4 regions of the Marinobacter sp. BSs20148 genome follow, and region 4 is predicted to be linked to each of the others. Evidence: predicted binding sites of a transcription regulator. Region 4 holds the regulator's gene; each other region holds the start of a gene.
The links. Region 4 encodes FliA, which starts transcription of late flagellar genes. Its sites were predicted from a motif close to CTAAAGTTTNNNNNNNNNNNGCCGNTAA; they were not measured.
Positions count from the first base shown of each region.

Region 1: the regulator FliA is predicted to act here: its motif matches at 4,459-4,486, upstream of MRBBS_RS04355 (methyl-accepting chemotaxis protein).
Region 2: the regulator FliA is predicted to act here: its motif matches at 2,890-2,917, upstream of MRBBS_RS05860 (methyl-accepting chemotaxis protein).
Region 3: the regulator FliA is predicted to act here: its motif matches at 2,335-2,362, upstream of flgM (flagellar biosynthesis anti-sigma factor FlgM).

Region 1 is NC_018268.1:960,833-966,620, forward strand. It holds gene MRBBS_RS04340 (mechanosensitive ion channel domain-containing protein) at 1-248, opposite strand, end outside; gene MRBBS_RS04345 (PhoX family protein) at 466-2,490, shown strand; gene MRBBS_RS04350 (NAD-dependent succinate-semialdehyde dehydrogenase) at 2,758-4,137, shown strand; gene MRBBS_RS04355 (methyl-accepting chemotaxis protein) at 4,551-5,788, shown strand, end outside.
Region 2 is NC_018268.1:1,304,203-1,309,990, reverse strand. It holds gene MRBBS_RS05865 (YeiH family protein) at 70-1,143, shown strand; gene MRBBS_RS05860 (methyl-accepting chemotaxis protein) at 1,177-2,790, opposite strand; gene MRBBS_RS05855 (hypothetical protein) at 3,063-3,716, shown strand; gene MRBBS_RS05850 (L-threonylcarbamoyladenylate synthase) at 3,729-4,349, opposite strand; gene MRBBS_RS05845 (BolA family protein) at 4,346-4,696, opposite strand; gene MRBBS_RS05840 (DNA topoisomerase 3) at 4,878-5,788, shown strand, end outside.
Region 3 is NC_018268.1:1,841,272-1,847,059, reverse strand. It holds gene MRBBS_RS08330 (CheR family methyltransferase) at 1-339, opposite strand, end outside; gene MRBBS_RS08325 (chemotaxis protein CheV) at 376-1,305, opposite strand; gene flgA (flagellar basal body P-ring formation chaperone FlgA) at 1,516-2,217, shown strand; gene flgM (flagellar biosynthesis anti-sigma factor FlgM) at 2,424-2,744, shown strand; gene MRBBS_RS08310 (flagella synthesis protein FlgN) at 2,752-3,222, shown strand; gene MRBBS_RS08305 (peptidylprolyl isomerase) at 3,301-3,909, shown strand; gene mnmC (FAD-dependent 5-carboxymethylaminomethyl-2-thiouridine(34) oxidoreductase MnmC) at 3,906-5,576, shown strand; gene MRBBS_RS08295 (CBS domain-containing protein) at 5,588-5,788, shown strand, end outside.
Region 4 is NC_018268.1:1,086,610-1,092,397, reverse strand. It holds gene MRBBS_RS04870 (chemotaxis protein CheA) at 1-563, opposite strand, end outside; gene MRBBS_RS04865 (protein phosphatase CheZ) at 580-1,365, opposite strand; gene cheY (chemotaxis response regulator CheY) at 1,386-1,769, opposite strand; gene MRBBS_RS04855 (RNA polymerase sigma factor FliA) at 1,848-2,588, opposite strand; gene MRBBS_RS04850 (MinD/ParA family protein) at 2,616-3,428, opposite strand; gene flhF (flagellar biosynthesis protein FlhF) at 3,531-4,892, opposite strand; gene flhA (flagellar biosynthesis protein FlhA) at 4,950-5,788, opposite strand, start outside.

The DNA of each region.
Region 1 (5,788 bases), 130 kb from region 4:
TGAATGTCGGTGTTAACGGCGTCGGGCAGGTCAATTTCGGGAGTTGCATCTGAGCCGGTCTGCAGCTGAGGTTGTACGGCCGGGCGGGCTTCTTCTGGCTTCTGAGGCGTATCTTCCGCTCGCTCTGGGGTTGGCTCAGCGGCTTTTTCGGTGTCTGCGGCAAGAACGGATGACGTCGAAAAGCAGAGCAGAAAAATCCCGGCCAGCCATGCTGTTAAAAATGCGTGTCGGGAAAAGCGTTGCTTCATGGGCGTGCGATCCTAGCGGTATAAGGCCGGGGACAGATTTCAAATCTGTCCCCGGTTCCCAGCATTATGCTCAAGATGTGCCTGTCCATCACTCCCTCCCGTATTTACTCATGCTTTTTCTTTTGACAGTCTCCGCATTGTCATATCTCCCGCTGACACTGTGCTCCAGACACCATCTGTTTTTTCGATGATTGAGAGTAACAAGGAGAGGCATAATATGGCGAAGCACAACGTTGATTCCAAGTATCTGGATCCCGATTATGAACCAGTTGTAAATCACTCGGGTAACAAAGTATTCGATGATGTGCTGAATGCGCGTGTGCAGCGCCGTACCTTGATGAAAGGCGGCGTGGGTGCGGCGTTGGCCAGCATCATGGGTTTCGGCCTTGCGGGCTGCGGCAGCGATAGCAGTAGCGCTAGTGCAGGTTCAGACCCTGATGGTGATAACGTTAGTAAAACGGCCCTTGGCTTTGACGCGGTCGCCGTATCCACCGCCAATAATGTTGTTGTGCCTGCGGGCTACTCGGCAAAAGCTTTCCTGCCCTGGGGAACCCCAATTACCGGGTCTTATCCGGAGTTCAGGGCTGACGCGTCTAACTCTGGCGCCGAGCAGGAACAGCAAGTGGGCATGCACCACGATGGCATGCACTTTTTCCCGATTGATTTCAAAGCGGGCGGCAACCGCTCTGATGAGGGGCTGCTGGTAATGAACCATGAATACATCAACCAGAAAGCCCTGCACCCTGAAGGTCCCACCTATAACCAGAGTGGGATGCGCCCGGCCGATGAAGTGCGTAAGGAAATAGCCGCTCACGGCGTGTCGGTGGTGCATATAAAGCAAGACAGCGCGGGCACTTGGGATATCGTGTCTGAAAGCCCTTTCAATCGTCGGGTGACGGGCAATACAGAAATGGATATCCGCGGGCCGGTTCGTGGTTACCAGAAGCTGTCAACCCGCTTCAGCCCGAATGGCACCCAGACACGGGGCACGCTGAACAACTGCTCGATGGGCCCTACGCCTTGGGGAACCTACCTTGCGGCGGAGGAAAACTGGCACGGCTACTTTGCGAACGGCTCGCAAACGCAGCCACGGGAGCAGACCCGTCACGGTGTTGGTAACGCTACCCGCTACGACTGGGAACAGGCAGACAGTGGCGAGGATCAGTACATTCGGTTCAACATCACCCCTGCGGCCGAAAGCGCTAAAGACGACTATCGGAACGAAGCAAACACCTTCGGTTATATGGTCGAAATTGATCCGTTTACGCCGGAAAGCAAACCTCAGAAACGCACAGCTCTGGGTCGATTCGGGCACGAGGGCGTCATTTTTGCGCCGGTTGAAGAAGGTAAACCCGTTGTCTGTTACTCCGGCGACGACTCCCGCTTTGAGTATATCTACAAGTTTGTTTCCTCGCGGCCTTATTATGCGGCAACTGCCAGCGGCTATCTGCTGGATGAAGGCACCCTGTATGTCGCACGTTTTAATGAAGATGGCTCGGGCGACTGGCTCGCGCTGTCGCTTGATAACCTGGATTTTGTGGCCCGCGTGCAGGCTGCACAAGGTTCATCGGTGGGTGCAGTTCTGTTCGAGGGTTTTGAAAACCAGGCGGATGTTCTTTTGAATACGCGTTTGGCCGCCGATATTGCCGGAGCTACGCCGATGGATCGCCCGGAATGGGGCGCGGTTGACCCAAACACGGGCGAAGTTTACTTCACCCTTACCAACAACTCACAACGCACGGAAGAACAGGTGAATGCGGCCAACCCCAATGCAGAAAATCGCACGGGCCACATTATTCGCTGGAGCGAAGCCAATAAAGACTTTGCTGCAGCTGAATTCCAATGGGATATCTTTTTGTTTGCCGGGGAGCAGGGTACAGAGACGATCGTAGATGGAAAAGTTGTGGTGTCGCTGACGGATGACAATATCTTCAACAGCCCGGACGGCCTTTGGTTTGACTACAATGGCCGCCTCTGGATTCAGACCGATGGCTCTGACGCCGCACCCTACCAGAACAACATGATGCTAGCGGCCAACCCCGCAACCCGGGACATCAGGCGCTTTTTCGTGGGACCTCAGGGTTGTGAGGTAACCGGCGTTGTGACAACGCCGGATGTTAAATCCATGTTTGTGAACATTCAGCATCCGGCTCGCGATTGGCCCTTTGGCACCGAAGGCGATCATCCACGGGATGCAACCGTCATCATTACCCGCGACGACAACGGCGTGATCGGCGCCTGAGCGCGCGGCCCAACATGGACATGCGGCCCGACATGGAGAGGCATAAGGCAGCGTAAACAAGATAGGGGACAGGTTTCAAATCTATCCCCGGTGTTATGCCCAGAGTGAGCTTGCCCTCACTCCGTTGGTGTTTCATGGCCACCGTTATACGATTCTGTAACCTCGCCGTTGGCGCCTTGTCGGTGTGTTAACTTCCGAGGATGGCTTTCGTTCGGATTGACCGGGCGATGGTTCTGAAACGCAATTCCACCTGAAGGAGGCATAGCGATGTCAGATTCAAACCAGACAATCAATCCGGCAACGGAAGAAGTGATCGAAACCTATTCTTTGATATCCCGGGAAGAGGCCGAAGGCATTGTTGATCAGTGCCACGAGGCTTTTTTGGGCTGGCGGCAAACGCGGTTTTTGGATCGCGCGAATGTGCTGCGCAAAACCGCTGAACTGATTCGCGAGCGCAAGAACGAGTACGCCGCGCTGATGACCCGTGAAATGGGTAAAACCCTGGCGCAGGGCAAGCAGGAATGCGATTTGTGTGCGGCCATTTGCGAGTACACCGCAGATCAGGGCGCGCAGGTATTGGCTGACGAAACCCGCGACATTGACGGTGGCCGCGGCTTGGTGACCTATCAGCCCCAGGGCGTCATTTACGGCATTCAACCGTGGAATTTCCCGCTGTATCAGGTTATTCGTTACAGCGCCGCTAACCTGATGGCCGGTAATACCGTACTGTTGAAGCACGCGGCCAACGTGTGGGGTATGGCAATTGAGGTTGAGCAGCTGTATCGCGATGCCGGCTTGCCCCAAAACGCCTTTCGCACGCTGCTGATCAGCCATGACGTTTCAGACGCGGTGATCGAACACAAGCGTGTTCGCGGCGTTACGCTAACGGGCAGCCCGGGTGCGGGTCGCGTTGTTGCCGAAAAAGCGGGCAAAGTGTTGAAGAAATCAGTGATGGAGTTGGGCAGTAACGATGCCTATTTGGTGCTGGCCGACGCCGACATTGAAAAGGCTGTGAAGTTTTCTGTGCAGGGCCGGGTGTACAACGCCGGTCAAACCTGTGTTGCCGCCAAACGTTTTATTATTGAAGATGCGGTTTACGACCAGTTCCGTGATGCCTACGTTGCCGCGATGAAAAACGTGACATTTGGTGACCCGACTGACCCGCAAACCGATATCGGCCCCATGGCCCGAAAGGATCTGCGGGATGGACTGCACGATCAGGTGCGCAAGTCGATTGACGCCGGCGCCACCTGCCTGCTGGGCGGCGAGATCCCAGAGGGTAAGGGCTGCTATTACCCGCCGACGGTTCTGGAAAATGTCACCCCAGGCCAGCCCGCTTACGACGCCGAGCTGTTCGGCCCCGTGGCCGCGTTGATTCGGGTAAAAGACAAAGCCGAAGCGATCGCGGTTGCCAACGATTCTGTGTATGGCCTAGGTGGTGGTATTTTTTCTGCAGATGAAGCAGAAGCGATCCGCATTGCCCGTGACGAACTGGACACCGGTATGGTGAACATTAATGGCTACAACCTGGCGCTGCCAAACATGCCCTTTGGCGGGGTAAAAGAAAGCGGCTATGGCCGTGAGCATGGTGGTTTTGGCATGCTCGAGTTCGTGAATGTGAAAGGCGTTATGATCAGCGATGGTTGATGGAAGTGAATCGCTGTGAGTCTTAGCAAAAAAGGGGGGACAGATTTTAAATCTGTCCCCCCTTTTTTGCTCTCTCTGCATCTGAAACCCCCAAAAGTTTGACCTTGGGCACAGCAGGGCATGGCTCAATTAGCGGTGTTAGCACTTAAGTTGTACGTTGCGCTGAGCTACAGTTAAAGTGTAAAAGATTTCGACTTTTTAATATTTCAAAGCTTGGTTTAGCAGAAAAGTCGCCTGCGGATGGCTGCATGTTACCAGCAGCGCAAAAGGCATAATTATGCTGAAAGTGGGAGGCAAACAAGCTGCTGGGCTTGATTTTCCCTAAAGTTTTTCAGAAATTTTACGATAAGCGTATAGGTTTTCAATAAATTCAATTGCTAGGCGATCTGCGTCTATTCATTCTGGGGAAAATCATGGGAAACATGAGATTGCGCACCAAATTATTCTTGGTAAACGGGCTAATCTTATTGTTTTTAATTGTTATATCGACAATCGCTTATGTGGGTATTAAGTCTTTGCTATATAACTTTAACTCGGTAGACCACACTCATAAGGTGTTGGCCAAAGCTTCATCTATTGAATCAGCGGCTGTCGATATGCAAACGGGTATGCGAGGGTTTTTGTTGACGGGACAAGAACCGTTTCTCGATCCTTACAAATTAGGTGAAAAACAGATAAACGCACTAATTGATGAGCTGTCAGTAACGGTTGAAAAAGACCCTCCGCAAGTACTGTTGTTGTCTGAAATCAGAGAGACCGTTGCAACATGGAAGCGAGAAATTGGTGAACCGAACATTGCTCTGCGTCGGCAGGTGGGCGTTATAAGAACTCTCTATGACATTGCGAACGTAGTAGGGCAGGCGAAAGGCAAGGAGCATTTTGATAAATTTCGAAAACAAGTTGCTACATTTAAAGAAAGAGAAGAGTCGCTCATGGTGACACGAATGAACTCTTTGAATTCCGATTCGGCTTTTGTGATTAATATAACGGTGTTTGGCACACTGATTGCGATCATTTGCGGTTTTGCTTTGGCTGCATTTTTTGCGAAAAGTATCATGCGCCAACTAGGCGGGGAGCCGGCATATATCGAAAAAATCGCAACGAATGTAGCGGCAGGTGATCTGCAAGCCAACGCTGAGGCAATGTCGCGCAAGAATTCAATTGGGATTTTTGCGACCTTACAGAATATGGCTGAAAACCTACAGGAAAAAGCCGAAGTATTAGAGCGCATTGCGCAAGGCGATCTAACCGTTGAGGTTTCCTTAGCGTCAGAGCGTGATGTGTTAGGCCGTTCGATGCAGAAAATGGTGGCTAACCTAAATGAGTTTTTTGGGAAGGTTCAGACAGCGGGCAATGCGATTTCTGCGGGCAGTGGTCAGTTATCGGGGGCTAGTAAAAAAGTTGCTGAGGGAGCAAATAAACAAGCGTCAAATTTAGAGAGTATTTCATCGTCGTTATTTGAACTAACGTCTCAAACCAATGAAAATGCCGATAGCGCTTTGCAAGCTCAGAAGTTAACAGCCAATGCACAGCAAGCAGCGCAAGCAGGCAGTAAAGAAATGTCGCGTATGATGTTAGCGATGGAAGAAATTAACAGTTCAAGCAAAAATGTTGAGTCTTTCATCAAGACAATTGACGAAATTGCATCCCA
Region 2 (5,788 bases), 220 kb from region 4:
AAGCATATTCGATCACGTCATAACGTGGGCGTAAGCTAGCGCTATCTCAATGTTATTCGGAGAACGCAGGTGAATACTGCAGAGCAACAAACAGCGGCAGCAGACACAAAAGGCACAACAGCAGAATCCCCAAAAAAGCAGATTGTGCCGGGTCTTGCGCTAGTAGCTACATTGGCTGGCGCCGCGTTTTTTCTAGCCCAACAATCTTGGTTTCAGCGGATGGGCATGGGCCCGCTTACGCTGGCGATCGTTATCGGTATTGTGGCGGGCAATACGGTTCTGCGCAATCAACCCTTTATTCTGGCCAATGGCATATTTTTGGCAAAGGGCTTGTTGCTGAGGCTAGGCATTATTCTTTACGGTTTTGGCATCACTTTTCAGCAAATCAGCGCGGTTGGCGTTAACGGCGTGTTATTGGACGCTACAATGATTGCCTCTACCTTTGCGATGGCGCAGCTGATTGGCCGGCGCTGGATGAAGATGGAAAAAGAAACGACCATTTTAATCGGCGCAGGCGCCTCTATTTGTGGTGCGGCGGCGATTTTGGCGACCGAGCCCGTGGTTAAAGGCAGAAGCGATCAGGTATCTGTCGCAGTCGCAACGGTGGTAATTTTTGGCACCATCAGCATGTTTCTTTACCCATTGATGTATCCGCTACTGGGTATGACAGAGCACCAGTATGGTATTTACGTGGGTTCTACCATTCATGAGGTTGCGCAGGTCGTCGCTGCGGGCCAGGCAATCAGTACTGAAGCGGCCAACAGCGCCATCATTGAAAAAATGGTGCGGGTAATGATGTTGGCGCCGTTCCTGCTTATTCTGGCCAACGTGCGCCTGCCAAGTCGCCGTGCAAACGCCGGCGTTGGCAAAGAGGAACGGCAGAAGTTGGTCATTCCCTGGTTTGCGGTTCTGTTCCTGGCGGCGGCTGCGGTTAACTCTGTGATTGCCATGCCCGCTATGGCCACCAACGCCATTCGCCATGTCGACCTGTTCCTGCTATCCATGGCGATGACCGCACTGGGCTTGAGCACACAGGTATCTGCAATACGACGTGCGGGACTGCGCCCACTGATACTGGCCGGCTGTCTGTTTGCCTTCCTGACAGTTGGCGGCTATATCCTAAACCGTTTGCTGATCGGCTAAACCATCTCTAACCAAGGCTCAATGGCCATAGACCTATGGTACAAGCTTGAACTGATCAATTGTCTGGCGCAGGTTTTCGGCCATTACCAGCAATTCAGCCGCTATTTGCGCGGTCTGCTGGGCTTCCAATGTCGTTTGCTCGGCGGACCGACTGATTTCAATCACGTTCTGATTGATGAGATCAGACACATTGCTTTGTTCGTTAGCGGCGCTTTCCATTCCTTGGTTCAGGCTGGTAATTTCGCGGGTAGCTTCGGCGATGATTTTCAGCTCGGCCTGTACTTTCAAAATGGAATCTACCTGCTGGCTGGCACGGTCTGACGCACCGCGCATGGTCGAAAAACAACCCGCAACTTCTTCTTTCAGGCCGTTTATCGTGTCGCGAATCTCAGCCGTAGACACCTGGGTCCGCGATGCAAGAGCCCGCACTTCATCGGCAACCACAGAGAATCCGCGGCCGGCTTCGCCAGCTCGCGCTGCCTCAATAGCCGCGTTCAATGCCAACAGATTGGTTTGATCAGCAATATTGGAAATGGTCTCCAGCATCGTCGTCATTTTCGCGGTGCGCTGATTCAAAGCTTCAATCCGCTGAGCACCGTTTTGCACCTCAACATTTAGTGCTTCAATGCCGCCAACCGCACTTTGCGCAAGCTCCTCACCCAGCCCGGCTGCTTCGGCCGTAGCCACCGATTTTCGCGTGGTGGTAATGGCGCTTTCCCGCACCTGCAGCGCTGATGCTGCCATTTCCGTAGTCGCACTGGCCACTTGGTCGGTGTTGTCGCGCTGGCTTAACACCTCCCGTTCGCTGGCGCCGGCCTTGCTAGCAATATCACGCGCGGCTTGCTCAACATGCTCGGCACTGACCATAACCTGGTTCATGCTGTCTCGCATTTTACTAATCATGCGGTTGAACGCATTGGACACCAAGCCAATTTCATCGTTGCGCACCACATCCAGCTCAAGGGTCAGATCCGAGTTACGGGATATTTCATCCATGCGGTCACGCAAACGGCGCAAGCGCGAAAACACCAAGTGCCCCAACACCCATGCGGTAATTGCAAATACCCCCAATAACAGAACCGCCTGACTGCCAGCACTGGTCAGCAACTGCGCCTGCAACCGTGCATCGGTTTCAGCCACGGAATATTCGACACGGATGGCACCCAACACATCCCCTTCCCGAGCCTGATGGCACCCCAAGCAATTCACACCCTGGTAATCTGCCATCGCAATCACCGGCTCAATCAGGGTGTAAACCCGGCCGCTTTCATTGCTTGAGTAGTGCTTTATACGCTCACCTGCCAACGCTTTCTCGTCAAGTGGGCCGCGCATTTGTTCTGCAACGTTACCGCTGCCAAAAACCTCGTTCAGGTGATCGCTGCGAACTACTCGCACGTTCAGCACGTCTTCCGGCGCCATCACCTTCTCACGCAGAATTTCACGATTGTGCATGGTGCCCGTCACCATCATGGTGTTGAGCGCATCAAAGTAAGATTTCGCCAAGCCGTCTACATATTTGTGGCTGAATTCCTCCACGTGTTCACGCTGGGACTGTGCGCTAAAAAATACGGTGAACGCGAGCACCAGTGAAAACGCCGTCGCAAGTGCTAAAAGGAGCATAAAGCGAATGGAAAAGTGTTTTTTCATAGTTAACCTGGCTTATTGATGGCTTTGACGACAACGAGAATTCAAGCCGCAAAGACGGGAGCACGAATCAGGAACTTCAACCGCCGCTGCTTGCTTAAGGTAACGGCTAAACGACCACTAAGTTTACCGCAAAGCCCTTGGGGCTCATTGGGCCCAAGTCAATTTAGCGTACGATCACGTCAAACGCGAACTGGCCCGCTATTTGCTTGATTAATCACAGTGGCTACAAACATTGTGCGCCAAACTCAACACTGCTGCCGGAGGGCACCGCCATGTCACTACTGTCTACCCTGCTTCGTGCCGGCAGCGAATTACACACGGCGCTGGAAAAACGTCCACCTGCTCCGTCAGTTAGCACTGGCAGTCGTGCTCAAGGCAATGCAGAGCTAACCGCGCAGCCCGGGGCAGACCGGTTCACACCTTCTGAAAGCAAAGAGGACGACTCGACTCGCAAGGTAAGCAAGCTAGCGATTACAGATTACAAGAAAAGCGTCGGGCAAGATCTTGCCTTTATAAGAGAAACGCTGCGGCACAAACTTGCCGAGTACAACATGCCCCCGGCAACGGCGATTCACATCAAAAATGACAGGCAGGGAAACATCGCGGTAGAGGGCAAAGGCCAGAATCCGGCGTTTGCACGCATTGCCGGGGACCTGAACGTAAACACCGCGTTTCAGGATGCATTCCGGCGCATGAGTGTGAACGAACCTACGCTGCACTTTATGGACAATGCTCTGAAGTTGGGAAAAGCCTACGGCGTGAACAACTCGCTACTGAACACACTGGTCAGCGAGAACCAGCAGTTCAACGGCCTGCAAGATCTAGTGCACCGCTACGACTCGCTACGCCGCAACGCCGAAGCCGTGTCATTGACCTCTGCCTACACAGCCCGGGATTACGCGTTGAGCTTCAACGCTCGGGCCTGATTTGGAATAAATTTACTTAAACGGCGACGGGTCGCCCTTGCCTACCCGTGTCACTTCCGGGCTGCCACTGGTGAAATTAACCACCGTGGTGGCTTCCATACCGCAGAAACCACCGTCAATAATCAAATCCAACTCGTGTTCGAGCGCATCGCGAATGTCTTCCGGATCGGTCATTGGCTCGGTTTCGCCGGGCAGTATCAGCGTGCTGCTCATGATGGGTTCGCCAAACTCCCCCAAAAGTGCGTGCACAACCGCGTTGTCAGGAACACGGACGCCAATGGTACGGCGCTTGGGATGCAACAAACGCCGTGGCACCTCGCTGGTGGCATCCAGAATAAAGGTGTAAGCACCGGGCGTGTAGGTTTTCAGCATACGGTAGGTGGTGTTGTCGACCTTGGCGTAAGTACCAATGTCTGACAAATCCCTGCAAACCAAGGTGAAGTTGTGCTTGTCGTCCAGTTTGCGAATGCGTTTTATACGATCAGAAGCAGATTTGTCACCCAAATGGCAGCCTAACGCATAGCCCGAGTCGGTCGGGTACGCAATAACGCCGCCTTTGCGAAGAATATCCACCGCCTGATTAATAAGGCGCTTTTGCGGATTATCCGGATGAATCTGAAAAAACTGACTCATGAATCAGCCCTCTTGTTGAAGCTTGCCCCGGGGTCGTTTTTTGAGCCGCCCAAGCAGTTTGGGGAATCGGGTGTGGACTGATTTTGCGCAGCCCATTCCTCAGGCGTGAAAGGGTGCATAGCCAGCGCGTGCACACCAGCAGCCAACTCTGCAGCCAGCACTTGATAGATCGCCTGGTGGCGCTTCACCTTTGATTGCCCCAAAAATGCCGGTGATACCAGGGTCACCTTGAAATGGGTTTCCGAATTGGGCGGCACGTTGTGCTTGTGGCTTTCGTTCTCGATAATCATCACCTGGGCATCAAAAGCCTGGCGCAACTTGGCCTCGATTGTTTTCTGCACGTCCATCACTCACTCACTCTTCGTTGCTTGTATATCAACAGTCTACTATATATCAACCGCTAAACCCGACAACCTTGACAGCGTTGCGGGGAACCGCCACATTCGCAGCGAACACGGGTAGCGGGCCACTCTTAAATTCAATCTTAAATTCGCACCCCACGTCAGTTTCAAGCCAAACGGGAACACCATGCACCTTTATATCGCCGAAAAACCCAGCCTTGGCCGCGCCATCGCCGCGGCCCTGCCCCAACCCCAACAAAAAGGTCAGGGCTGGATTCGCTGCGGCAATGGCAGCAGTGCGGTTACGGTCAGCTGGTGTATCGGCCATTTGCTGGAGCCCGCCGAACCCGCCAGCTATAACCCGGCCTGGAAGAACTGGCGCGCCGACCAGCTGCCGATGTTCCCGGAAAAATGGCAGCTCACTCCGAAAACCGGCGTTGCCGCCCAGCTTAACGTACTGAAATCGCTGATTCGCAAAGCCAGCGAAATCACCCACGCTGGTGACCCGGACCGGGAAGGCCAGCTGCTGGTAGACGAGGTGATTCGCTACGTGGGCACGGATGCGCCCGTAAGGCGCCTGCTGATTAACGATTTAACCCCGGCTGCGGTAGCCAAAGCGCTCAAACAGACCCGCGATAACCGTGACTTCCTTCGGCTGTCGGCTTCGGCCCTGGCACGCCAGCGCGCAGACTGGCTCTACGGCTTGAACCTGACCCGTTTTTATACTCTGCTCTATCAAACAAAAGGCCAGCAGGGCGTTTACTCTGTTGGCCGGGTGCAAACCCCGGTGCTGGGCCTGGTGGTTAAGCGCGATCAGCACATTGAACAGTTTCAGCCCCAAGACTTTTTCCCGCTGGAAGCCCATTTTCACGGCATGGAAGAAGACTCTGACACCCGCACTTTTAGCGCGCGCTGGGTGCCAGGTGAAGATTACCAACACCTGCTGGACAGCGAAAACCGCTTGCTGGATCGCAGCGCGGCGGAACAGATCGCCGCCGCGGTTGAGGGGAGACCAGGCAAAATCTGCGAATCCCGCTTTCGCGACCGCTCAGAGCCGCCACCACTGCCCCTGTCGCTTTCGGCGTTGCAAATCGAAGC
Region 3 (5,788 bases), 750 kb from region 4:
GCAGGCCGCCGACCAGATGCGTAACGGTTGTGCCATTTTACGATCAGCAAAATCAGGCAGCAAAATATCCTGCAAAATGCGGAACGGATGATTGTCCCGAAACCATAGAGTTTCGTTGGTGGTCATGGCATCAATAACCACCTCGCTCAGATTATGGCGGCCCGGACGCTTCAAGCGATCGAGTAACTCGCCAAGAGAGCCTAGCTGATTGTCTTCCAGAATCCGGCGCAGCCGACTCTTCACCAGATACTGTTTATTGTCGCCCAGCAGAATGCCGGATGCGTCCTGTAAAAAGGTTTTGAACGCAACGTATTCCTGAGGAGTAATTTCAGCTTTCATGCGTTCTCGATTCTGACAGCCTGTGAAGTAACACGTTTATTTTCCATCAATAATATCCATAACCCGCTCGGCCAGTTCGTCGGGGCTGAATTTCGCCATAAAATCGTCTGCACCCACTTTCTGAACCATTGCTTTATTAAACACTCCGCTCAGGGACGTGTGCAGCATAATAAACAGTTCGCTGATCAGCGGATTTTCTTTGCAGCGCGCAACTAGTGTATACCCGTCCATTTCAGGCATTTCAACGTCAGAAATCATCATCGAATGATGATCCGTCGCCTTCGAACCGTCGGCGGTGATCTCTACCAGATAGTCCAACGCCTGCTTGCCGTCATTATGGGTGACAACATCCATGCCTATCGCTTTCAGGCAACGCTCGATCTGCCGCCGGGCCACACTGGAATCATCCACCACCAACACCGGAAGATGACCTTGAACCCGCGATGCATTGCGGCTGAGGATGTCTTCACCAACGTCTTCTTTTAACGGAGCCACTTCCGAAAGAACCTTTTCTACATCAATGACCTCAATGAGTTTTTCGTCAATTTTGGTGACGGCTGTCAGGTATACATCGCGGCCTGCGCCTTTGGGCGGTGGCAGAATATCTTCCCAGTTCATGTTCACAATACCTTCCACACCACTCACTAGAAAGCCTTGGGTTTTGCGATTGTACTCGGTAATGATCACAAAACTGGTGGCCAGATCTTCTTGAGGGATGGCCGGCATGCCAATCGCCATCGCCAGATCAATAATCGGAATAGTCGCGCCGCGTGTGTAGGCCACGCCGCGAACCACCGGCAGGCTGCTGGGAATGCTGAACAGCTTAGGGCACTGCAACACCTCTTTTACCTTGAACACATTAATGCCATAAATCTGGCGCCCGCGGAGCCGAAACAATAACAACTCCAGCCGGTTTTTACCGACCATCTGCGTACGCTGGTTAACGCTGTCCAATACACCTGCCATAGTTCTTTCTCCCGACGGCCGGGCTAACCGGCACAGTTTTTGCTCGCTTAAGAGTCTTGAAAGAGCAATTTTTCTGACATGCGCCAAAATATGGCGACTGCATATCAAGTTTAACGGCCAGTGCCCGCGAATCGTGATGCCACCGGAATTATTTTTGCGCAGCACGGCCGACTTCACCAACACACCGGCAAAACAGGACGCTTTCACATTATGCGCAACCACACTCTTGTCATCGCCCTGCTCGGCCTATGCCTAAGCTCATTTGCGCTAGCAAACTCTACCGCACACGATATTCACGCTGCAGCTAATCTGTTTTTGCAACAGTTTGCCACAGAACAGGCCGCCGCAGGCTATGAAGTCAGCTATGAAAGTGCAAAACCCGACCCCAGATTGTCATTGGCTGAATGCAATGGTGCACTGGATGTCAATTTCAGCGGTGATCCTTGGAAATCCGGCCAGCCCTCTATGTTGATCGAGTGCAGCGGGGAGCGGCCATGGCGCATGTACCTGAGCGCTACCGTAGACATTCGCGGACAGGCGTTGGTGGCTAGCCGCCCACTCGCCCGTGGCGAGCGCCTCCGCGCCGATATGGTGAGCCTACAGACCGTTGTGGTGAATGCCAGCCGCCGTGGGACCATCGCCAAAGCGCAGTCAATCATTGGTATGGAGGTTCGCCGGCCAATTAACAGTGGCTCGTTGATCACCCCGGATCTGCTTGCTGCCCCTGATGCCGTGGAACGTGGCGACCATGTGATGATCACCGCCAGCAGCGGTTCTTTCACCGTGAGTTCGCGCGGAAAGGCCTTGGCCAATGCAGCTATTGGTGAGCAGGTGCTGGTAGAAAACTTGCAGTCTTCACGGACCATCAAAGGTCGGGTGACTGCACCTGGCCAGGTGCTGATTCCGATGTAAGAAACAAACGAAAACAAGGCGACGCTAACCGGCACTTTCTTGCCGTTACATCGCATAAGCCCTTGCCGCCAAAGCACAAGCGGCAAAAACGAGCCGGCTACTTTTTGTAGAAACATATTAAAGCTTTCCGCGCCGCCGCCGTTACGCAATTATAAGCCATATTTTGCGCCCAAATCGGCGCAGCAACCAATACAGCAGGTAACAACATGTCCGTTGACTTCAATGGAATCAACCAAAGCCAAATCAACACGCAGCGCCCCACCGCCGATAAAGCCGGCAGCGCGGTCAAAAACGCAACTGCAGATCAGGCTACAGTCCAAAGCACGCAGGCCCGCGGTGAGAGTGTTAATTTGAGCAGCCAGGCCCGCGATCTTAAACAGCTAGAGCAAAAACTAGGCGACTTCCCGGAAATGAACGATGAGCAGATTTCTAAGATTCGCAGCGCTCTGGAAGATGGCAGTTACAAAGTAGACGCTCAACAATTGGCCCAGAAAATGCTTGATATGGATAAAAGCATATTCGGATAAATAAATTATGGCCGCTATTGATGATCTAAAACACCTTCTTGCGCAAGATGTCCGCCAGTTGTCTGCTATGGCGGATCTTCTGCGCGATGAGAAAGAGTTGCTGTCTACCTCTGACATCAAACAGCTTCAGGCACTGACCGACGAAAAGAACGCCCAGCTGGAGCAAATTCGCGAACGCGCCAAACTTAAGATTCACGCTTTGGTAGCGATGGGCTTTCGTCCTGAGAGCGGCAATCCTTCCCGCTTCATCGCCGCAGCTGGCTTGACCGAACTCCACCAGCTCTGGCGCCAAGCCGATCAGGCGCTGACCCAGTGCCAGCAGCTAAACCAAAACAACGGCCGGGTCATGGCCCACATGCAAAAACGCCTGGCTAGATTAAGTGATATAGTGCGCGGTTCCAGTAGCCGACAGAAACTCTACGGCGCTGGGGGCCAGCATACGGCGGTGTCATCCAGTACTATTCTGGCAAGCGCCTGACGCATTATTAGTCTGATATGCGTCGCTGCCGTGCTTTGACCACGTTTTTTAATCGCAATCTGCCAAGGTAGCCAGAGCATGCCCGCTGTAAAACGTTTTTTGTCCGCATTTTTCTTTTCAGTCCTAGCCGCAAGCTGCGCTCTAGTGGGCACCGTCAACGCTGATGATAGCGCCATTCAGGATCTGGTTAACGTCGACGTCATAACCTCCGAAGGCCAATTTACACTTCAATTGAGGCCCGATGTGGCACCGGAGACCGTGGCTAATTTTCTGGAATACGTGCGCTCGGGCTTTTACCAAGGCACCGTATTTCACCGGGTTATTCCAGGTTTCATGGTCCAAGGCGGCGGATTTAGCTCCGATCTGCAGTCCCAAGAAACCCGCGCCCCCATCCGCAACGAAGCCACGCCTTCATTACCAAACCTGCGTGGCACCGTGGCAATGGCGCGAACCAACGCACCAGACTCTGCAACCGCCCAATTCTTTGTCAACCTGACCGACAACGACTTTCTTAATCCAAACTCGCGCGGTGCAGGTTACGCGGTGTTTGGCAAAGTTGTTTCAGGCATGGACGTCATTGACGCCATTGCCAATACAGAAACAGGATCGCGCAAAGGCATGAGTGATGTTCCGCTTCAGACCATTACGATCGAAAGCATGTCGCTTGTTAAAACTATGACCCCATGACAGGGCCGGCGCTGGATCACGCTAAAATAACCTGGTTGGAGAATGGCCGGTTTTACTTAAATGGCTTCAGTAACCGAATTTATGACGAGCTCAGTCTAGAGACAATCCAGATTCAGCATGTTGAGCAAATCACGAACTCTCAGCAGACGGTCTTTGCCGCGGCCGAATTCGACCTCGGGCTTGATTTTCTGGCCTGTTGGCAGAACTGGATGGCTCAACGCCCTGAACCCGGCAATGTTCTGCATTTTATTTCCCACCAGCAACACCCCCTCAGCCGTGACGATCTCAAGCGTGCAGTGTCACTCTGGCCACAACTGGCCGAATTCAGCGAACAGCTGGTACAAGCTTGGCCACCCGCCGTGGCGGGCCTTCACCGATTAGTATTTGCGGATGGGCAAGTCCGACTGACACTGCACTTCGGCCCGCAAGGCGACGCCTGGCACGACCTGAGCAAACCCGATCCACAGCCAGCCTGCCGTCCGGATTCCGTGGTCATTATCGGCGCTGGCATTGCCGGTGCCTGCCTGGCGCGCAACCTGGCAGAACGCGGAGTGCCAGTACAAATACTGGATTCACTGACGCCAGGCCAGGCCGCTTCGGGCAACAAGCAGGGTGCGCTTTACGCCAAGTTGGGGGTGGATTATTCGCCGCAAACGGCGCTAGCGCTATCTGCACTGCTGTTCGCAGAGCGTTTTTATCAGCAGTTTCAGGCGCACCAAAGCAGCACCGGTCACGCGCCTTTTTTTCACGCCACTGGCCTTTTACAACTGGCCTTTAACGACCACGAACAACAACGCCAGCATAAATTTTTGGCCCGCAATCACTACCCAGCCGGCGTGCTGTATCCGGTGACGGCGCAACAGGCCACCGACTTGGTGGGTGTGACGGTTCATCGCGGCGGGCTCTGGTTCCCCCAGGGCGGATGGCTGGCACCGTCGCAATTGTGCCAGACCTTGGTGCAACATCCGCTGATCACAATACACCCCCATTGCAAAGTAACTGGCTTGGTCCGAAGCGACGGCTTATGGCAAATTAGTGCGCGACGGAGCAATGCGGCGACAGGGTCCGATAAACTCTTTAATCTAGAATCAGATCAATTGGTTATCTGCGCGGGTGCTCAAACCCTCGAACTGTTCCCCCAGGCGTGGCTGGCACCTGGCGAGCGCCTGCGTCTAAAGCCCATTCGCGGGCAAGTCAGCCATTTACCAGCGGCTGCAATCACCTCGCCCAACGCCGTTATTTGTGGTTCGCGCTATTTAAACCCACAGCACGACGGCATAGCAGTAACCGGAGCCACGTTCGACCTACGCGATGAAAACCCGCTGCCGACCACTGCCAGTCATCAGGAAAATTTGACGGAACTGGACCACTTGCTACCGGGCGTCGTAAATATTAATCACCCGGCTGTGGCGGACGAAATTCTGCAGGGGCGAGTGGCTTTTCGCTGCACCACACACGATTATCAACCAGTGGCAGGCGCCGTCGGCACGCAAAGCATGAACACTAATGCCGGTGCTTGGATGTTCACCGGTCTCGGCAGTAAGGGCCTGACCTACGCGCCGCTGTTGGCAGAATACCTGGCTGATCGCATGTGTAACCAACCAGCTGCCCTACCCGATGCGTTGGCACACAGACTCCGTGTCGAGCGCGTTTTACAACAGGAATAAAGGAAGCGCCCATGTCTATCCACGTTAGTGAGCCAGGCCGGCCAATAGGAACGCGCCTGCCAGAAATATTTCGCAACCGCCGGGTGGGAGACGTGAGCGAGGTGCGCGAAAGCGCAAAAATAAAGCCGGAGTACAGCGAAACAACAGACGCAGAATTCCAGGCGGGGGTGCAGGCTGGGAAACGAAAAGCCCAGCAGTATGGCCGCAGTACC
Region 4 (5,788 bases):
TCGTTAATGTCGCCATTGCCGCTTGCAACCGGGCCAACCGCACTGGTTTCGCTAGCAACCGCTGACGCTGTTTCGTCACCGTTCAGGGCGTCGAGCAGCTGTTCGAATTCGTCATCGGTAATGTCGCCCTGGTCAGCGCTGGCGGGCGCAGCTGAATGAATCGCGACTTCGCCTTCAGGCAATGCCAACTGATCCAGCCGCTCAATCAGTTCCTGCGGCGCCGGCGTGGGCGCTTCACGCTGACGCACCTCTTCGAACATGGCATTCACGTTGTCCAGGGTTTCCAGGACGACGTCCATCAGCTCAGAGGTTACTTTGCGCTTGTGGTTGCGCAGGGTGTCGAATACGTTTTCCGCCGAGTGACAGCAGCTTACCAAGGCATCTAACTGCAAGAAGCCTGCTCCGCCTTTGACCGTGTGAAAACCACGAAAGATCGCATTTAGCAAATTGCTGTCGTCAGGATTTTGCTCCAGGTCCACGAGCTGCTCAGACAGCAGCTCAAGAATCTCGCCGGCTTCAACCAGAAAGTCCTGCAGGATTTCTTCATCGCCATCAAACGACATGTTTTTTCCTCATTGTTCAGAAACCAAGACTGGACAACAGGTCATCCACGTCAACCTGACCAGACAACACATCTTTGCGTTTTTCTGGCATTATTTGCGGACCCACACCCTGCTCAGCCGAAGGCTGATTATCCTCCATCTGGTGCACGGTACCGGTCAACTGGTCTACGTGGCCGGCCATCACCACCAGGCTCACCAGGTTGTCTTCCACTTCACGCACTAGGGTGATTACATTTTGAATTACTTGACCTGTCAGGTCTTGATAATCCTGCGCCAATAAAATTTCTGAGAAGTTACCGTAAAGCTTGCCGGCGTCGGTGCTCAACGCCCCCAAAAACTGGTCCATGCGAGCGTGTAACTCGCGGAATTCGGTCGGAGCCATATCCCGCCGCCGCAGACGCTGCCACTGCTGGAGCAGATCCTGGGCTTCCTCTTGCAAATGGCGGGCGACCGGCATGCTTTCTTCCACCAGATCCATGGTGCGATTCGCCGCCTGACCCGTCATTTGCACCACGTATTCCAGGCGATCGGAAGCGTCGGTCATTTTTGACAGTGCTTCTTTCTGTTCGGGGCTGCGCGGATCAATCTGAAAATTACGCATGGCTTCGTGCAGGCTGCGGGTTAGCCGCCCTACTTCGTGGTACAGGCCCTGATCTCGCACTTCTGCAAGCTCGCTGATCAGTGCCATAGCGCGCGCATAATCGCCCGCGCGCACGCTCTCAACCAACCGTTCGGACTGTTGCTTTAATTTTTCCGTCAGCTCTGGTTCCAGGGCATGGCGCTCGCCTGTTGACTTGCTCATGGCTTGTATCCACTCCCCGGTTACTGAATTCGCTCAAAGATTTTTTCGATTTTTTCTTTGAGAACGGCGGCAGTGAACGGCTTTATAATGTAGCCGTTCACACCGGCCTGCGCCGCAGCGACAATCTGGTCGCGCTTGGCTTCGGCCGTCACCATCAGGATCGGCAGGGTTTTCAGCTGATCGTCGGCGCGAACATTCTTGAGCAGGTCAAAACCGGACATGCCGGGCATATTCCAGTCGGTCACCAGAAAGTCGTACTTGCCGGTTTTCAGCATCGGCAATGCCGTATTGCCATCGTCGGCTTCGTCGGTGTTGGTGAAGCCCAAGTCACGCAGCAGGTTTTTGATAATGCGCCGCATCGTGGAAAAATCGTCCACAATAAGGATCTTCATATTTTTGTCCAATGAGGACCTCCAATCGTTGAAATCTATTCGAATCTCGTTGCATCACTGCCCGCAACTCGCGGGCTGCAGGCGCTAGAATTATGTATGGTCTGTTTTCCAGTCGGCTAACCGGCTGCGTAAGCGCAAGGCAGCCTGGCTGTGAATCTGGCTGACCCGGCTTTCGCTGACGTCCAGCACAGCACCGATTTCCCTCAGGTTCAACTCTTCCTGATAATAGAGGCTCAGCACCAGTTTTTCACGTTCTGGCAGGGTTTCAATGGCCGCCGCCAAACTGTTACGGAAGGCGGACTCTGACACCCCGTGCAGCGGATTATCATCCGTCTCTGATTGTTCTATCGGCAGTTCGCCGGAATCATTGAGCTCATCCAGACTGAAAAGCCGACCGCTGTTGGAGTCGGCCAGGCAACTGTGGTATTCCGACAGCGTCATATCCAGCTCAGCAGCCACTTCGACATCGTGGGCTTCGCGGCCTTCGCGGCCCTCTACAGCTTTGATAGCGTTGGAAATGCGACGGGAGTTTCGGTGCACCGAACGCGGAACCCAGTCGCCTTTGCGGATTTCGTCTACCATGGCCCCACGGATTCGAATACCGGCGTAAGTTTCAAAGGTCGCACCTTTACCCGTGGCGTAGCGCTGCGACGCCTCAAGCAAACCAATCATGCCAGCCTGCATCAGATCTTCCAGCTGAACACTGGAGGGCAATCGTGCCAGCAGATGAAGGGCAATTTTCTTGACCAGAGGCGCGTGCTCTTCAATCAGCCAGCAAGCGTCTGAAGCACCCGACCGTTGATAGACTCCGAGATCTTTCACCAGTGTCATAAATCCGCTTTTTGTACGGGATGTGTTTTAAACTTCGACGAGCCGCTCTATAAAGAATTCGAGATGGCCCCGCGGTGATGATGGCAGCGGCCAACTGTCCACTTTTTCAGCGAGAGCCCTTATGGCCAGCGAGGCTTTTGCTTGCGGGTAAGCTTCCAACACCGCTTGCTGACGCCGCACCGCTTTTTTAACGGCCTCGTCAAAAGGCACTATACCTACATATTGTAACGCTACATCCAGAAAACGTTCTGTAACCCGGGTCAGTTTTTCATACAAAAGCCGGCCTTCTTGTTCGGTGTTCACCTGATTGGCCAGAATCCGGAAGCGGTTGGTGTGGTAATCGCGATTCATCAACTTGATTAAGGCGTAGGCATCGGTAATCGAAGTAGGCTCGTCGCACACCACCAGCAGCAGTTCCTGGGATGCCCGCAAAAAGCTGACCACCGATTCGGAGATGCCTGCGGCCGTATCCACAATCAGTATGTCGATCTGGTCGGCGATGTCGCTGAAGGCGTGAATCAGCCCGGCGTGCTCCATAGCACTGAGCTGGGTCATGCGCTGGGTACCTGATGAGGCCGGCACAATCTTGATGCCGCCGGGGCCGTCTACCAGCACATCACGCAAGTCGCAGTCGCCATTGAGTACGTCTTGCAGATTGCGCTTGGTTTTCAAGCCTAACAGCACATCGATGTTGGCAAGCCCCAGGTCGGCGTCTAACAGCACCACCCGACGGCCCTTTTGCGCCAGAGCAATACTCAGGTTGACCGACACATTACTTTTGCCAACGCCACCTTTACCGCCAGTGACCGCAATTACCTGAACCGGATGTGCTTTACTCATACTGATGATGGCCTCTTGCCATGTTTAACCGGGAACGGATGTAGCCGCTGCCCCACTGTTCTTCACTGCCCGCTTGCTGTGATGCTTTTACAACCGGCATTTTTAAGACCCGCTGGCAACTGCCTGCTCCTGCCGCAAACCCTTCAGACGTTCTACACCGAGTTGCACCAGCGCAAGCGCTTTCGCCGGGTGCAAGTCTTGGGGTATTTTCTGGCCGTCGGTGTACCAAGCCACCGGCAGACTGGTTTCCATAACAAATCCCAGCGCTTCGCCCAGAGTCAGAGCCTCGTCGATCTTGGTAATCACACAACCGGCAAGGTTTGCCATCTTATAGCAATGCCATACGGATTTCATAATCCGCGGCTGGCTGGTGGCAGACACCACCAAATGTGTACGGATTTTGTGATGACTGCGGACTAGCTCGGCCAATTGTTCCTGATAGCCCCGATCGGTGCTGGTCAGCCCGGCGGTATCAATCAACACCAGGCGACGATCAGACAACTCATCCAGAATTTCATCCAGCGGGTGGCTTTCATCAACCACCCGAACCGGCACGTTAAGAATACGGCCAAACACAAACAATTGCTCGTGCGCCGCAACCCGATAACGATCAGTGGTAATCAACGCCAGGGAGTCGGCTCCGTGGCGCAGCACGTAACGTGCCGCCAGTTTGCCGATGGTGGTGGTTTTACCCGCTCCAGTAGGTCCAACAAGAGCAAATATGCCGCCTTCATCCAGCCATTCCTGGCGTGGGGTACGCACACCGTTAACCAGCATTTTGAGAGACTGCTTCCAGCCATCCTCCAGGCGCACGGCTTGGTGACGGCGGGCGAGATTGTCAGACAGCTCGCGGCTAAGGCCGAACTCACCCAAACGTTCTGCCAGGCGCTGCTGAAGCGCCGTAACATTGGCGTCAGCACTGGTGTCTTTTAACGCGGCAGGCGCGGTCTGACCGCTCATCAGCTCGCGCAGACTGCTCATTTCAGAACGCATGGCCGCAAGCTCCCCGGCATAACCCGCAGGCTGACCGCTTTGCGCTGCCGCATTTTGGCTACGCTCGTCAGCGCCGGCCGGCAAAGTTATGCCGCCCTCTGCAAACGGATCTGCACTGGTCATGTTAGCAAAGCCATTGACAGTTTCAGCAATGGAACCGTAACCGGCCTGGCTGTCGGCGCGCTGATCGCGCACACCGCGGATGCGCTCACGGGAGCGGCCAAGCTCGTCTTCCAGGTGGCGCTGCTGGTCTGCCTGCAGCTCTGCCAGATGAGTGCCGCTGGTGGCTGTCACCGCTTTGTCACCCAGGCGTTGGCGCGCCATGTTTTCGTCGTAATCGAGGGCCGTCACAATTTCAACGCCGCCATCTACCCGGCGGTTGGAAAGTATCATCGCATCCGGCCCCATGTGTTCGCTGACCTGCTTCAGGGCTGCGGCCATTGTAGGTGCAAAAAAACGTTTTACTTTCATGCTTTCTCATCCTTTGCCGGGAACGCGGCTGACGTTATCCGAGTGTCGTCTGCGCCGTTACTGGCCTACCGACGCTACGATGGTAATCTGTTTGTTATCCGGCACTTCCTGATAAGACAGAACGTGCAGGCGTTCTATGCCGTAACTGGCGAACTTTGCCAGCACCGGCCGCAGCGGGCCAGACACCAGCAGAATCGCTGGTTTACCGAGCACTTCCTGGCGCTGCACGCTGTCCTGCAGTGAGCGCTGGAGTTTTTCCACCATGTTCGGCTCTAGCACTAGCCCGATATCGTCCTGCGCGCCGGATTGTTGACTCTGCTGTACAGACTTAAGCAATAACTGTTCCAGATCTGGATCCAGGGTAATCACCGGTATTTCGGATTCGTTACCAACGATGCTTTGCACAATCATCCGCCGCAGGGCTTGACGGGTTGCCGTGGTCAAGACTTTCGGGTCCTGACTGCGCGGGTGCATATTCACTATGGATTCGGCGATAGAGCGCATATCACGAATAGGCACTTCTTCTTTTAGCAAATTCTGCAGCACTCGCAGCAACACGCTGATGTTCACCGCTGAAGGCACCAGCTCTTCCGCCAGTTTCGGCGATACCTTTTCCAACTGGTCCAGCCACTTCTGCACTTCTTCATGGCCCAGCAACTCATAGGCGTGGGTCTGCAGAATCTGATTCAGGTGAGTAGCCACTACGGTGCTGGCGTCTACCACGGTGTAGCCCAGGCTTTGGGCCTGGTCTTTTTTCTCTGGCTCTATCCAGATGGCATCAAGGCCAAAAGCCGGATCTTTGCCTTCTATACCCTCCACTTTGCCAAACACCTGGCCGGGGTCGATGGCCAGCTCACGCTCCGGGTGAATATCCGCTTCGGCAATGGTGACGCCCA